DNA from 2 places in the Isoptericola sp. NPDC019571 genome. Region 2 is predicted to be linked to the other one. Evidence: riboswitches for the same ligand, from Rfam matches in the RefSeq annotation. Region 2 holds a riboswitch; the other holds the start of a gene.

Region 1 (7,014 bases), on a different contig from region 2:
AGCGCGGGTCGAGCGAGGCGTACGGGCTCTGGTACACGACCTGGAACCCGCGCCGCAGCGACCGCAGCTCCCGGCCGCGCGCGGCGGTGACGTCCTCGCCCCGGAACACGACCCGCCCGGCCGAGGGCCGCTCGAGCCGCAGCGCCAGGCGCGCCGTCGTCGTCTTGCCGGAGCCGGACTCGCCCACCAGCGCGTACGTGCGCCCCGGGCCGACGGCAAGGCTGACGTCGTCCACCGCGACGAGGGTGCGGCGCTCGGCGCCGCGCGGCAGGGCGAACTCCTTGCGCACACCGTCGAGGGCGAGGACGGGCGCCGGCTCCGCCGAGGACGGCGGCGCCTCCCCGCCCTGCGCAGCACCCTCCCGCGCACCGCCGTCCCGCGCCCCGACGACGAGTCGCGCGCTCGCGAGGCTGGGGGCGGCCGCGATCAGCGCACGCGTGTACGGGTGCCGCGGGTCGTCCAGCAGCCGCGCTGCCGGTCCTTCCTCCACCACCACCCCGTCCTGGAGGACGACGATCCGGTCCGCGCGGTCGGCGGCGACGCCCAGGTCGTGGGTGATGAGCAGCACGGCCGTGCCGGTCTCCCGCGCGAGGGCATCGAGGTGGTCGAGGATGCGCCGCTGCACGGTGACGTCGAGCGCGCTGGTGGGCTCGTCCGCGACGATCAGGCGCGGCCCTGCCGCGATGGCGATCGCGATGAGCACGCGCTGCCGCAGCCCGCCCGAGAGCTGGTGCGGGTACTGGCGGGCCCGCGCCGCGGGGTCGTCCACGCCGGCCTGGCGCAGCAGCTCGACGGCCCGGACCCTGGCGTCGGCGCGGCGCACCAGCCCGTGGACGACGAGCACCTCGGCGACCTGGTCGCCGACGCGCACCACGGGGTTGAGGGAGACGGTCGGATCCTGGGGCACCAGGCCGACGTGCCGACCACGGACGTCCTGCCACTCCTTCTCGGTGAGGCCGGACAGGTCGCGGCCGTCGAGCCGGAGGCGGCCTGCGGTCACCTCGCCGCCCCGTGGCAGCAGGTGCAGCGCGGCGTGCGCCGTCGTGCTCTTGCCCGAGCCCGACTCGCCGACGAGCGCCACGACCTCTCCGGCCCCGACCCGCAGGTCCACGCCGCGCACGGCCGGTCGATGCCCGCCGTCGGCGGTCCGGTAGGCCACCTCGAGTCCGCTGATCTCCAGCACCGGGGTACTCGCCGTCGTGCGTGTCACTGGTCCTCTCCCGTCTTCTCCAGGGCCCGCGACACCCTGTTGGCGGCGAGCACGACGGCCACGATGACGAGACCCGGCAGGGTGGTGAGCCACCAGGCGGTGGCGAGGTAGTCGCGCCCACCGGAGACGAGCGCGCCCCACTCGGGCGCGGGCGGCGGGGTGCCGTAGCCGAGGAAGCTCAGCGCCGACACGGCCAGCACGGCGGTCCCGAGGTCGAGGGCGACGAGCGCCAGCACCGGGCCGGAGGAGTTGGGCAGCACGTGCCGCCCGAGCACGGCCGGCCACCGCAGGCCGGACGCGCGGGCCGCCTCCACGTAGACGGAGGTCGACACGCGCAGCACCTCGGCCCGCATCACGCGGGCGAACGTCGCCACCGAGCCGATGCCGACCGCGATCGCGACCTTGACCGGACCGAAGCCGAGCGCCGTGATGATCGCCAGGGAGAGCAGGATGCTCGGGATCGCCAGCAGCACGTCGACGAGCCGGCCGACCACGTCGTCCACCCAGCCGCGCAGGAACCCCGCGAGCAGGCCGAGGAGCGAGCCGAGGACGAGGCCGACGGCCACCGCGAGCGCCGTCGTGCGCAGGGTCAGCGACGCCCCGTGCACCGCGCGGGCGTACACGTCGCGGCCCAGGTGGTCCGTGCCGAACCAGTGCGCGCCCGACGGTGGCTGGAGCCGGTCGGCGGGGACGCCGACCAGCGGGTCCTGGGCGGTGAACACCTGCGGTGCCACGGCCCAGGCGGCCACGAGGAGCAGGACGGCGACCGCGACGAGCAGGCCCGGCCGCCGCAGCACGTGGCGTGCGCCGCGCAGGGTGCGCCGGGCACCGCCGTGCCGGGCAGGCGTCGCCGCGGGATCCGGCGCCGACGCGTCGGTCACGACGGGGCGGGTGAGGGTCTGCAGCGTCATGCGGTCACCGCCGTGGCTCGCCGGGACGCAGCCCGCCGGGAGGCGGCCCGCGGTGTCCGGAGCTGGATCCGGGGGTCGAGCACGGGGTAGACGAGGTCGACCACCAGGGTCACGACGACGAAGACGAGCGCGGAGAACACCACGATCGCGAGGACCACGGGCACGTCCTGCTGGTTGACCGACTGCACCGTGAGCCGCCCGAGCCCCTGCCGCGAGAACACGGTCTCAGTCACGACGGCGCCGCCGAGCAGGCCACCCACCATGACGCCGAGAACGGTGAACGCCGGGATGGCGGCGTTGCGCAGGGCGTGCGCGAGATGCACCCGGGCGCGGCTCGCGCCCTTCGCCCACGCCGTCTCGACGTAGGGCTCGCCGAGCGTGCCGCGCAGGGAGCGGGACAGGATCTGCGCGAGCTGCGCCCCGGCCGGGACGGCCAGCGTGATCGTGGGCAGCACCAGGCTGACGGCGCCCTCGTTGCCGATCGCCGGGAACACCGGCAGCCGGAACGAGAACCACTGCAGCAGCACCAGGCCCACGAAGAACGTGGGCAGGGCGACGCCGAGCGGCGGCAGCGCGGACAGCGCCTGGCGCAGGAACCGGGCCCGCGGGAGGACGCTGGCCACCGCGACCGCCGTCCCGCCGAGGACGGCGACAAGGAGCGCCGCACCGGTGAGCCTGAGCGTCTCGGGCAGCGCCTGCGCGACGAGGGCCGTCGCGGAGGCGCCGCTCACGTACGAGGCGCCGAAGTCGCCGGCCAGCGCGCCGAGGAGCGCGTCGCCGTACTGCACGAGGATCGGGCGGTCGAGCCCGTGCTCCGCGCGCAGCGCGGCGAGCTGGGCCGGGTCGACCTGGCTCACCTCGCCGCCCCCGGACGCGACCAGCGCGGCCGGGTCGCTCGGCAGCAGGTACAGGACGAAGAACGCGACGGTGAAGGCCGCCCAGAGGACGAACACCCCCTGCCCGGCCCGTCGCAGCACGTAGCGGGTCATCTCACTCTCCCGCGCCGTCGGTCACCCAGGCGTCGTAGAAGTCGAGCCGCGAGGAGGCCTCGAAGGTCAGCCCCTGCACGCGGTCGGCCGCCGCGATCGTGGTGGACAGCTCGTAGACCGGGATGGCGTGACCACGCTCCAGCAGCAGCCTCGACGCCTCGGAGACCAGCGTCCGGCGCTCCTCGGGGTCGGTGGCGGCGGCCGAGTCGTCGAGCAGCTCGTCGACCTCCTCCGGGTCGCGCTGGTTCACGTTGCGCGCGTTCGCCGAGAAGATCGTGCGCAGCACGTCGGCGTCCGACCGGGTGAGGTTGTAGTAGTCGAAGTCGAAGTCGCCGGCGGCGGTGGCCGCCTCCTTCTCGGCCACCGTGACGTGCTTGAGCTGCAGGTCGACCCCGATCTGCCGGAGCTGCTGCTGCACGAGCTCGAGCGCGCCGGGCTCCTGCCAGAACGTCACCGTGGTGGAGAGCCTCCGACCGTCCTTCTCGCGGATGCCGTCGGCGCCCACGACCCAGCCCGCGTCGTCCAGGACCTTCGTCGCACCCTCGGGGTCGTACGCGAGCAGGTCGTCCGCACCCTCGAACAGCGGCGTCGAACGGGACAGCACACCGGTGGCCGGCTGGTCCTGCGGGGTCAGCACGGTGTCCACGATCTGCTGGCGGTCGATCCCCTTGACGAGCGCGGTGCGCACGGCCTCGTCGGCGGCCAGCGGGCTGGACTCGTTGGGGAACAGGTTGAACACGACGCCCGGGTTCGCGCGGTAGGACAGCCAGAACCCGTTGCCGTCGAACTGCGGCAGGTCGACGGCGTTCAGCGCGGCGGTCGCGTCGATCTGTCCCGACTGCAGGGATCCGGAGCGCACACCCGCCTCGGGGATGACCTTCAGGGTCACCGTGTCGAGGTACGCCTCGCCCGTGTGGCTGCTGGCCTCCGACCCCCAGTCGTAGCCCGCGACCTTCTCCAGCACGATCTCCTGGTCCGGGGTGTAGGACTTCACGGCGAACGGCCCGGAGCCGACGTACTTCCCGGCGCAGCGGTCCTCGGTCGAGAGGGTCGCCGAGTCGGGCGAGAGCAGGCCGAGGGAGAACGTCGACGTCGCCTGGAGGAACTGCGCGCTCGGCTCGTCGAAGTCGACGGTCACGGTGTGCTCGTCCACGACGGTGGTGCCCGCGTAGCCGACGAGGTACTGGGAGCCGAGGGACGCCACGGCACCCAGGTCGACGATCGCGTCGAAGTTGGTCTTCACCGCGGCGGCGTCGATCGGCGTGCCGTCGGCGAACGTGGCGTCGTCGCGCAGGTGGAACGTGTAGCTGGAGGCGTCGTCGTTCACCTCCCAGCTCTCCGCGAGCCAGGGCAGGATCTCGCCGGACTCCGGGTCCTGGGCGGTGAGCGACGCGACGGTCTGACGGGCGGCCGCGATCGCGTCGTTGTTGCCGACCTGCTGCGGGTCGACGCAGTGCGAGTCCACCGTGATGGCGAACGTCAGGTCGCCGCCGGCGACGGGCTCGCCGCCCGCGTCGGTGCCGGTGCCCGCGGCGTCGGCGCCCGTCGAGCAGGCGCTGAGCAGGAGGCCGGCGGCCGAGACGGTGGCGGCGAGCCCGACGACGCAGCGTCGCGGGGTGCGCCTGGGGTCCTGGGTGCGCGGTGCGCGCGGGGTGGTGGTCATCGCGTGGTGTTCCTCGTGGTCATGGCGGGTCGCCCACCCCCGCGCCGGCACGGGCCGGGGCGCGGTCATGGACGACCGGAGCCGTGCTTACCCGGCCGCGGGCGCGGCGGGGTCAGGTCGTTCCCGGAGCACCCCGTCACGTCGAAGGGTTGCTGGCCAGCGAGCCGGGCCTGGGTGCTGGCGCTCGTCACCTGGGCGGCAGGGAAGCCGCCGCGGCCTCCCGAGTCAAGGGTCGGGCGGGTCGTCTCACATCACGGACGCGGGACGGGCGCCGCAGACGCCGAAGGCCCCGCCGTCGGTGACGGCGGGGCCTCGAGGGGTCCGGTGGTGGGCGGCGGCCTCAGCGGGCGGAGGGCCGCAGGCGCGCGCCGAGCAGGTAGAGCTCGCAGCCGAGGCACAGGCCGACGACGGCGTTGAGGCCGGCCGCGACGAACGCGATCCCCGCGGCCCACGGCACCGCGGCCAGCACGCCTGCGAGCCCGAGCACGACGCCGACGCCCGTGACGACGAGGCCGACGAGCTGGGCGAACCGCGGCGGGCGCGGGTCCTCGAGCTCGGCGGGCGGCGCGAGCCGGGGGCGAATGAGGGTCTTGAAGAGCCAGCCCTGCACCGTGCCCTGCGCGCCGCGCACGGCGCCCAGGAGGAACCCGGCGGCCACGACGGCGAGCAGCACGAGGCCGGCGGGGCTCGCCCCGAGGAGCACGACCACGGCGAGCAGCAGCGCCGTGACGGCGGCGCCCACCCGAGGGCCGCGCGGGTCGATGCCGGCCGGGGCCCGCGTGACGGGGGCCTGGCCGGCGGGACGCTCGGAGGTCATCGGTTCTCCTCGGGGACGGGGTTCGGCGGGCTCAGCCGACGGGGACGACGGCGGCCAGGGCCTGGCGCGCCTGAGCGGGCGACATCCCGCCGCTGCTGCGGGCGGCCTGCGCCCCGGTCGCGTCCAGCACCAGCACCGTCGGGGTGGTGAGGACGCCGAGCTCGCGCACGAGGTCGAGATGGTCGTCGACGTCGAGCTCGTGGTGCTCCACGCCGGCCTCGCGCTCGACGAGGCCCTCCAGCACGCGGGCCGTGGCGCGGCACGGGGCGCACACCTCGGCGGACAGCTGGACGAACGTCGCCCGCTCCCCCAGCCGGACCCCGCGGGCCGCCCAGTCCACGACGGGGTCCTGCCGCGCGGGCGTGGTGCGGACGCGCCCCTGGCGGGACCTCCACACCGCGCCGAGGACGACGGTCGCCAGGACGAGCACGGCCAGGATCACCAGCTGGGTGGGCTGGACCGTCACGGTGGCCTCCTCACACGGTCGACGTCGCGGCCATTCTCCCCGGCGCCCACCATCCGGTCGACGGGATGACCGCATGCCGGACACCCCGCCAGGCGGTCAGACGGTCAGCGCCGCGGCACGCGTGCCGTCGTGCACCGCGGGGGCCTGCGCCGCGGTGAGGCCGGCGGCCCGCCGCTCGTCGTCGGGCCCCCAGAGCGTCGTCGTGACCTCGGCGCGCACGACGGGCGCGACCTCGGCCGCGAACCGGCGCAGCACGTCCTCCTGGCGGGACGGCTCCAGCAGGTGGTTCACCGAGACGGACTGCAGCACGTGCCCGAAGGAGCCGTGGTAGTCGAGGATCTTCTCGGCCACCCGCTCGGGCGACCCGACCAGCGCCGGGCCGCGCTCGACGGCGTCCTCGATCGTCTCGAACGCCTGGGCCTTGCCGACGTGCGTCGCGGGGTCGTAGCCGCGCGCCCGCAGCCGCGCGACCTGCCCCTCGTACAGCGGCCGGTACTGCTCGATCGCCTGCTCCGTGGTGTCGGCGAGGAACAGGCCCCCGGAGCCGGCGCCGACGAACCGGAACGCCGGGTCGTGCCCGGCGGCCGCGTACCGCTCGCGGTACCGGTCGATCAGCCGCCCGTAGCTCTCCCGCGGCTGCAGCGCGTTGGCGCTCACGATCGGGTCGCCCCACCGGGCGGCCAGGTCGACGGCGAACTCGCTCGTCGCGGACCCGTGCCAGATGCGGAAGGGCCCGGCGAAGGGTCGCGGCAGTGTGGTGGCGTGCTCCAGCCGGTGGCGGTGGCGGCCTGACCAGGTGACGTCCTCGGACGACAGGAGCAGCCGCAGGAGCTCGTAGTTCTCCTCGAGGTACTCGTACTGCTTCGCGATGTCGAGGCCGAGCAGCGGGTACTGCAGCTCCTCGTTGCCCTTGCCGATGACGATCTCCAGCCGCCCGCGGGAGAGCTGGTCGACGGTC
Region 2 (7,014 bases):
GGAACTGCCGGAGGCAGGTGGACGATGACCGATCCATCTGCAGAGAGCGCCACCGAAGGCCGGATGGTAGCGGCGTTGCGCGCAGGCATCGCCCTCAGCTGCGGCATCTCGGCGAGCAAATCCGCAAGTCTCGAAGCCGCTCGACGCGGCAGTCTGTTCTCCGAACCGTCGATGAGGTCGATCACGCGTTCGACGTAGTCCGGTGCGAAGTCACCCCCGTACTTGAGGAATCGTGTGAGCGCCTTAGGTTCGTCCACAAGTGCGGCGGACGACAGCCGCGCCCACTCGACGAAGGTTTCTCCCGTCATCGCGGTGTCGCGCTTGCGTCGACGGAGCATGAGCTCGAGGAGCTCATCAAGGTGATCCAGCGGCACCGCTCCGTGGAGCAGGACCGGCGTGACCCACCGCATCCCTTCGGCCTCGGAGAACGTCGGCAGGCCCAGGCGAGAAAGACACGACTGGTACTCGCGTGTCGCCTGGGTCAGTTTCGCCGTGCTGACGCGAAGTTGCTCAGCGACCTTTGCGTAGAACGTCGACTCCTGCCACGAGCGCGCCCCCGCGGAGGTCAAGCAGATGGCGAAAAAGGCTGGGTAGCGTCGCCCGACCGCTCCGGGGTCACTCAACGAAAGTGTCCCGCCGAAGATCCTCTCTGCGCGCTCCAGTTCGTCGTCATCAATGTCGAACTCGGCGATCAGTGAGACGCCACGGAGGGCGTCACGCCAGACGGGCTCGCGCGCATCGATCCACTCACGGGAGGACACGTTCCCCACTCGCCCCTCTCGGCTACCTGTTCCTCGTGAACCCGCGGCTCACCCTGCGCGAGAACGCAGGACTGGCCCCCGGCTGAGAGCCGCGAACCCCCACACCGCTTCGTACCGGACATTCCGTGCGACGTCATCACCCACTGGGTCCATCGTCGCCCCAGTCACGAGATTTCACCCGCGATCTCGCATGGCAGTCCGCTTCTTGGGTTTGTCCACCATCGCCCCATGCCTGCCTCGTTCGGTATGGGTGTCTCACGACATCGTGACGTCCGGCCGCCCATGTCTGTGCCGACGATGACCGGCACCCGCTGTCGACGCAGATCGACTCCGCCCGACGCCAGCTCGGCTGGGACCTCTATCGCTCTCGACGGCGTGCATCTGCGCCTCGATGAGCGCGCGACGCTCGTCCAGGGCACGGACAGCACCTTCCGGCAACGGTCTGCGGGCGGCGGCAATGCGCCCGCCGACGAGGTCGGGCTGCACCCCACGCAGCGGTCGAGCGGTCGCACGGGCCAGGCGCGCGGTCAGGACTGCCGCGACGTCGTCGGCGTCAAGAAGGGTGCGCCGGGTGACGAGGCGAGGCAGCAGCGCGTCGACGTCGTGGCCGTATGCCTCCGCACGCCGCAGTCCTGCCGCGAGGGTCCCGAACGCCTCGGAGTGCACCGCCCGATCGGCGTCGTCACGCGAGAGGCCGCGGGCGCTGCGCAGGGCACCACGAACGAGCCGGGTCCAGCGATCGCGTTGCGCGTCGGTGGCGATGGCCTCGTACTCGGCGGCGAACTGGGCGATGCCGGCCCACCGGTTCTGCTCGCTCTCGGTCGCCTGGTGTGCCGAGAACTCGGCACCGGTGTGGTGCAGCACCCCGAACAGGACGCTCCGCGCGGTGACGTCCGGGTCGGGCGGGGTGGCATGCAGCGGGTCTGGCCGGCCGAGCGCCACGTAGGCGGTGTTCGTCTGGCGGCCTCGGGTCATGGACACGTAGAGGTTCTCGCGGGTGCTCGACGGCGAGACGACGACGTGCGCGGTGTCGACGGTCATCCCTTGGGCGCGGTGGGCGGTCACGGCGTAGCCGAGGTCGACATGCTCGGCCACATAGCCCGCGGGCAGCACCACGCTCCCCCGGCGTCGGCCCTCGGGGCGGACCTCCAGCCCGCCGTCGAGGCGCACATGGGTCACCATCCAGCGGTCGCCGTTACGCACCCAGCCAGTCGGTCCCGTGCGAAGCCGGCGATCGTTGCGGCGCGTGACGATCACGTCGCCCGCGGACGCGCGCGCGTCGTCGTGCAGGACGACGTCGCGACCGGCCGAGGTCAGTCCGGAGCGGATGCGTTCCGCGCGGGCGCGGTCGTTGAGCTGTCGGACGGTCTCGGCGGACTCGGTCACGAGGATGCTCGCCCTGCCGTGCTCGGAGTCGTGGCGCCAGGCGGTGTAGGCGGCGTCGACCATCGCGTCGGTGCCGCCCTCGCGGATGCGGCCATGCGACTCGTACTGGTCGATGACGGCCGGGTCCCCGTCCCGCAGCCGCAGCGAGGCGGACTTCTCCCAGTCGTGCGCGAACCGGTGCACCTCGGTCAGCCGCGCCGCGTCGTCACCTCGCGCCGAGACCAGCATCGCGAAGGCGCCGCCCGCGTCCACGGACTGCAGCTGAGCCGGGTCGCCGACGAGCACCACCTTCGCACCCACCCGCACGGCACGGGAAGTGATCGTGTCCAGGGCCCGGGTGGAGGCGAGCGTGGCCTCGTCGACGATGACCAGTTGGCCCGGAGCGAAGTCCTTGCGCCCGCGCCGGTGGTCGTGGATCCACTTCGCCGTGTTGTCGCAACGAATGCCAAGGTCCTCCGCCAGCACCTGAGCCGCCGCGGCTGACGGTGCCATCCCCACGACGCTCCCCCGCCCGTGCGCCGCAATCCACCCCATCGCCAGGGCACACATCGCCGTGGTCTTGCCCGTGCCAGCCGGTCCGACGAGCAGGTCCAGCCGCCGACCCGACGCCAGGAGCTGCGCGACGGCGTGAGCCTGCTCGATGTCGAGCCGCGCGCCGTCGGGCGTGCGTCCAGCAACGACTCGCGACGCCGTCGTTCGGTCGACCGCTGGCCCACCGGCGTCGGCGGCGAGGAGCAGGAGCCGGTCCTCCATGGCCAGCGGTTCGTGGCTGGTGAACTTTCTCGCTGTGCTGCGGGCGCAGGGTGCTCGTCCCGTCGGGCCGGCGCATCGCCGCCGGGGTGCTTGCCAGCTCGCCCGGCGTGAGCTGGACCGTCCGCCGCGTGGCGGCGTCCACCACGAGCGCCACGACCCGCTCGCGGTCGGCGGCGGTCGCCATCCGCCAACCCATCGTCTGTCGGGAGGCTCCGCCCACAGGTTCCAGTGCGTCCAGGTGGCGCGCTTCTGCGAGACGACGTTGACGACCTGGGCGGAGACATCGTCGACCAGGTCAGGCGGGACGGCGTCCGCGCTAGGGACCGGTACGGACCCGCCGAGTGCCACGCGCCGCGCCCAGGCCGTCGGCTCCCTGCCGAGCAGGGGTTGCGCTCGACGCCACCAGTCCGCGGTCAGCCCCGCCAGGGAGTGGATGGTCTTCTCGGGGCGCGTCTCGAGCGTGGCCTGCGCGCGCAGCTTCACGACCTGCCTCGCGGACGGTCGGCGCCCGTGCGACGTGACGAACTCATCGATGAGGCGGCCCTTGACGACCTCGATGTCCCGGCTGCGGGAGGAGAACTCCGCCAGCAGCTCGTCCCGGACGCCGGCGACCTCCCACCGCGTGGACCGTTCGGGCCCGCGGTCGCGCCGCTCCCACCCGACCCCGAACGTGTTCGTGAGCCGGTCGGCAAGAACGGCGTTGTAGTGCTCCGACAGCGCGACGACCGCGTGGTGCAGGGCGCGCGAGTCCAGCGTGCGCCACTGGCCGTCGTGAGCGGCCTTGACCTTGTTCGAGATCACCAGGTGCGTGTGCAGTTGCGGGTCGTTCGCCCGCGAGTCCCAGTGGTCGTATGCCGTCGCCGCCACCCCCACCACGGGGACCTGCGCCACTCCCCCATGCCCCGTGCGCGTGGCCGCGACCTCCCGCTCGAGGAAGTCCAGCACCTGGCCGACCGCGTCGTGGTGCGCCGCGACGATCAGCTCCTGCGTCGTCGCGTCCGCCAACCCCCACAGCACCGACACCGACTTCGGCACCGAGAACGTCAGATCGAACCCTGCCGTCGCCGTCTGGCTGCCGCGCGCCGCCTCCTGCACTCGGATCCGCGCCACCTCGGCGTCGAACTCCGCCGCCGGCAGTGACCGGTCGATGCCATGGACCCGACGCGCGGCCCGATCCTTCGCCGTCGGGTACTCGCGGAACGGCCGCCCCAGCGGCTCACCGGAGACCGGGTCCACACCGTGCCCGAGCAGCGCCTGCAGCTGCGCCGGCGTCACCGTCATCCCCGCCTGCAGTGCGCCGTCGCCCAGGTGTTCGACGCCCCTGCCCATCCACACCCCGGGCGGCGTGCCCGCCTCGGTGAAGTACCTCGTGAACGCCGACGCCTGCGGCTCGTGCCCGTCCCCGGTCACGACCGACCGCAGCAGGTAGGCGTACCCCTGCCCAGCCGAGATCACGCGCATCGAGACCGTCACACCTGACAGGTGTGTCCCCGACGCCCCTCGCGGCCCTGAAGGAATTCCGCGCCGGTGGTTCTCTCCCGCTCGTGCTCAGCGCTGGCGGCCAACCCGGCGAGCTTGGGAGCGGCCCCCGGCGCTCCCAAGCAGCGGACGCATCTTCCGATCGGGTGAAATCCGCACGTGAACGCAGGCAGACGAGTTCTTTCGTGCAACGCTCCGGCGTGGGCCAATGGGCCGCTTGTCTGCGTCGGCACCCGTTACCCCAGCGGGACGCAGACACGCACCCGCATTGAACGTTGTAAAGGAGAGCAATGGGCTTCCTCAGCCAACTTTTCGGTGGCGGCGCCGACAGCAACGCCATGGAGATTGCGACAACGATGATCTGCGACTCGTGCGGCCGGGAGGTCCCGGAGGACGACGTGGTGTCGGGCATGTGCTCCGAGTGCTATGCCGATGATGACTCCGGCCCTCGGTACTGCTGCGGAGCGATCTACGAGGACGGCGAGACGACCTGCAAGAGTTGTGGCGAACCGCTGTAGGTATCCACGACCAGCTGTGATTCGGCCCGCCTCGGGTGCCAGACGTGTAGACGTCCGTTCTTAGTGGCCGTCGACGCGTCCTCCGGGACACGGACGGCGATCTCGGCGGCCAGGGTTGCCGAGCCGACGAACACGCACTTCGTCGGCGCCGTGAAGAGCCGACGCGCACGGCTGGAAAGTCCCTGTGCTAGCTTCCTGCCCAGGTCAAGAGCGATCAGCGACACGCCCTCCGCGTGCTGATCCGGCAACCGCGCTACCTCGCGCACGGTGCCTCGGAGGGAAGACCGGCCCGCCGCAGCCGCGCGGTGGGAAGTGCGATGGGAGACACGATGAGTCGCAAGTCCCTGCGCCCCGATGGTCACGTCGAGTGGCGCCCCGATCCCGCGACCGTCTCGCGGGCCACCGGCGCTGGCCGGTATGTCATTTCGGAGGGGCAGCTGTGCACCGCGTGCCTCGTCGGTGACTGGCCGATGAGCATGTTCCGGTTCTCCCAGACCCTGTGCGACGCCTGCCGCGCCCTGGACGGCGAGGTGACCCGTCGCGCAGGACTGGATGAGGGCCCCAGGGCCGGGCGCCTCGTCGGTGGGAGTGGGCGCATCGGCGGTCTGCACGACCCGTACGACTCCGACTGGGAGCCCGTCAGGCAGGCGCTCGCGTACCGGCAGGCGCGGCTGGCGAGCGTGTTCGTACGCGCGCGTGCGCTCGGGATCGTGCGGCTGGAGGAGGGGCTACCGGGAACGGCGCCGCGAGAGCTCGTCGGCTACGACGACCTGCGCGCGTATGCCCTCGTTCCGGACGCGATGCCCGACCGCGTGCGCAGGTACGCCGACTGGCTCCAGGCGCTCGATCCCACCGGCCATGCCGTCCGCGATCGTGCGCTGTCCGACGTCGATTCCCTCGCCGACTGGCTCCGGCGCAGGGAACGATACGTCCGGCGAGCACGAGCCCGCGCCGAGCTGGACCGCACCGCCCGTGTCACCGCACAGGTTCCTCGAGACCTGGCCCGAGCGATTGCCGGAGTCCTCAAGGCGGCAAGGGCAAGGTCGGTCCGGTAGGCCGCGATCCTCGACCAGGCTGGTGCGGCACCGCCGCCACACCTGACCGTCAGGGAGGCCTCCTGCCGGATGGCGGAGTGTGCCCGGCGACTCGTCGCTGTCCGCGGTCCGACGCCCCCACGCGAGGGCTGGCCGACGTCCGTGGTTGTGGCCTGGCGAAGTTCACCCGCCCGCGTGGAGATGCGTGTTCGTCGGTGGCCCTATTCTTCGGCTGCGCCACGGGTTCCCGGAGCGTGCCCTGAGGGCCATCGATGGCCCTGACAGCGGAGGTACTCGTGGGACGTGCAGGACGCATCGTGGCCGCAGCGGTGGTCTCGATGTCGATGGTGGCGGCTTCGACGGCCCCAGCGCTTGCCGACGACGCTTCCGGGCTCCTGACGGTCGTCGTCGACAAGGACTGTTCACAGGTCGCCGCGGACGACTGCGACTTTGTCCGGCCGTGGGTGACGGTCGAGGACGCCGACGGCACGGTTCACGGTTCGGGCTGGCTCTACGACGGCACCTGGTTGCCGTCCGACGGCGTGCAGGCCGAGAACGCGTACTCGGCCGACGGCCTCGAGACTGGCGACTACTTCGTCACGGTCCGCGACGAGGCCGACGACGCCGTGGCCGCAGATCGTGTCCCGGTCACGGTCGGGGACGGGTCCCAGCTGCTGCGGGTGGACTACCAGCCGCAGCCCAGCGCTTCCGTCACCGTCCGTGTGACGGGGATCGACGGTGATGTCTGGGGCATCGGGACAGCGAACCTTGAGGCCTCGGACGGGACGGTACGTGCCGATTACTCGGGGATCTCGTCGGCGGACGTCTACACGTTCCGGACCCGGATGTTCGGGCAGTGGCGCCTCAGGGTCGACGCCAACGCGGGTCGGGTGGGCTACCTGCCGACCTACTATCCCGGCGTCGCCGACGCCGACGCCGCCGAGCTGATCGACATCACGCCGGGAGCGCAGCTCGACCTCTCGTTGGAGGCGCTCCCGGGAGGGCGGATCACCGGCCGGATCGACGGCCCCACGCTCGATCCGCAGTTCGCCCGGGGAGTGACCCTGTACACGACGGACGGGC

Evidence for each region. Region 2 has a riboswitch for S-adenosylmethionine ahead of ACH443_RS06305 (hypothetical protein). Riboswitches for the same ligand answer to the same signal wherever they lie in the genome.
Region 1: linked by a shared signal. The riboswitch ahead of ACH443_RS10815 (ABC transporter substrate-binding protein) and the one ahead of ACH443_RS06305 (hypothetical protein) in region 2 are both predicted to bind S-adenosylmethionine.

What each region holds. Positions count from the first base shown of each region.
Region 1 is NZ_JBIRXZ010000005.1:130,602-137,615, reverse strand. It holds gene ACH443_RS10830 (dipeptide ABC transporter ATP-binding protein) at 1-1,210, opposite strand, end outside; gene ACH443_RS10825 (ABC transporter permease) at 1,207-2,121, opposite strand; gene ACH443_RS10820 (ABC transporter permease) at 2,118-3,110, opposite strand; gene ACH443_RS10815 (ABC transporter substrate-binding protein) at 3,112-4,773, opposite strand; SAM riboswitch class IV at 4,852-4,965, opposite strand; gene ACH443_RS10810 (DUF4395 domain-containing protein) at 5,114-5,590, opposite strand; gene ACH443_RS10805 (TlpA family protein disulfide reductase) at 5,622-6,056, opposite strand; gene ACH443_RS10800 (LLM class flavin-dependent oxidoreductase) at 6,153-7,014, opposite strand, start outside.
Region 2 is NZ_JBIRXZ010000003.1:111,555-118,568, reverse strand. It holds gene ACH443_RS06315 (hypothetical protein) at 1-761, opposite strand, end outside; gene mobF (MobF family relaxase) at 1,017-4,355, opposite strand; SAM riboswitch class IV at 5,100-5,218, shown strand; gene ACH443_RS06305 (hypothetical protein) at 5,227-5,952, shown strand; gene ACH443_RS06300 (hypothetical protein) at 6,249-7,014, shown strand, end outside.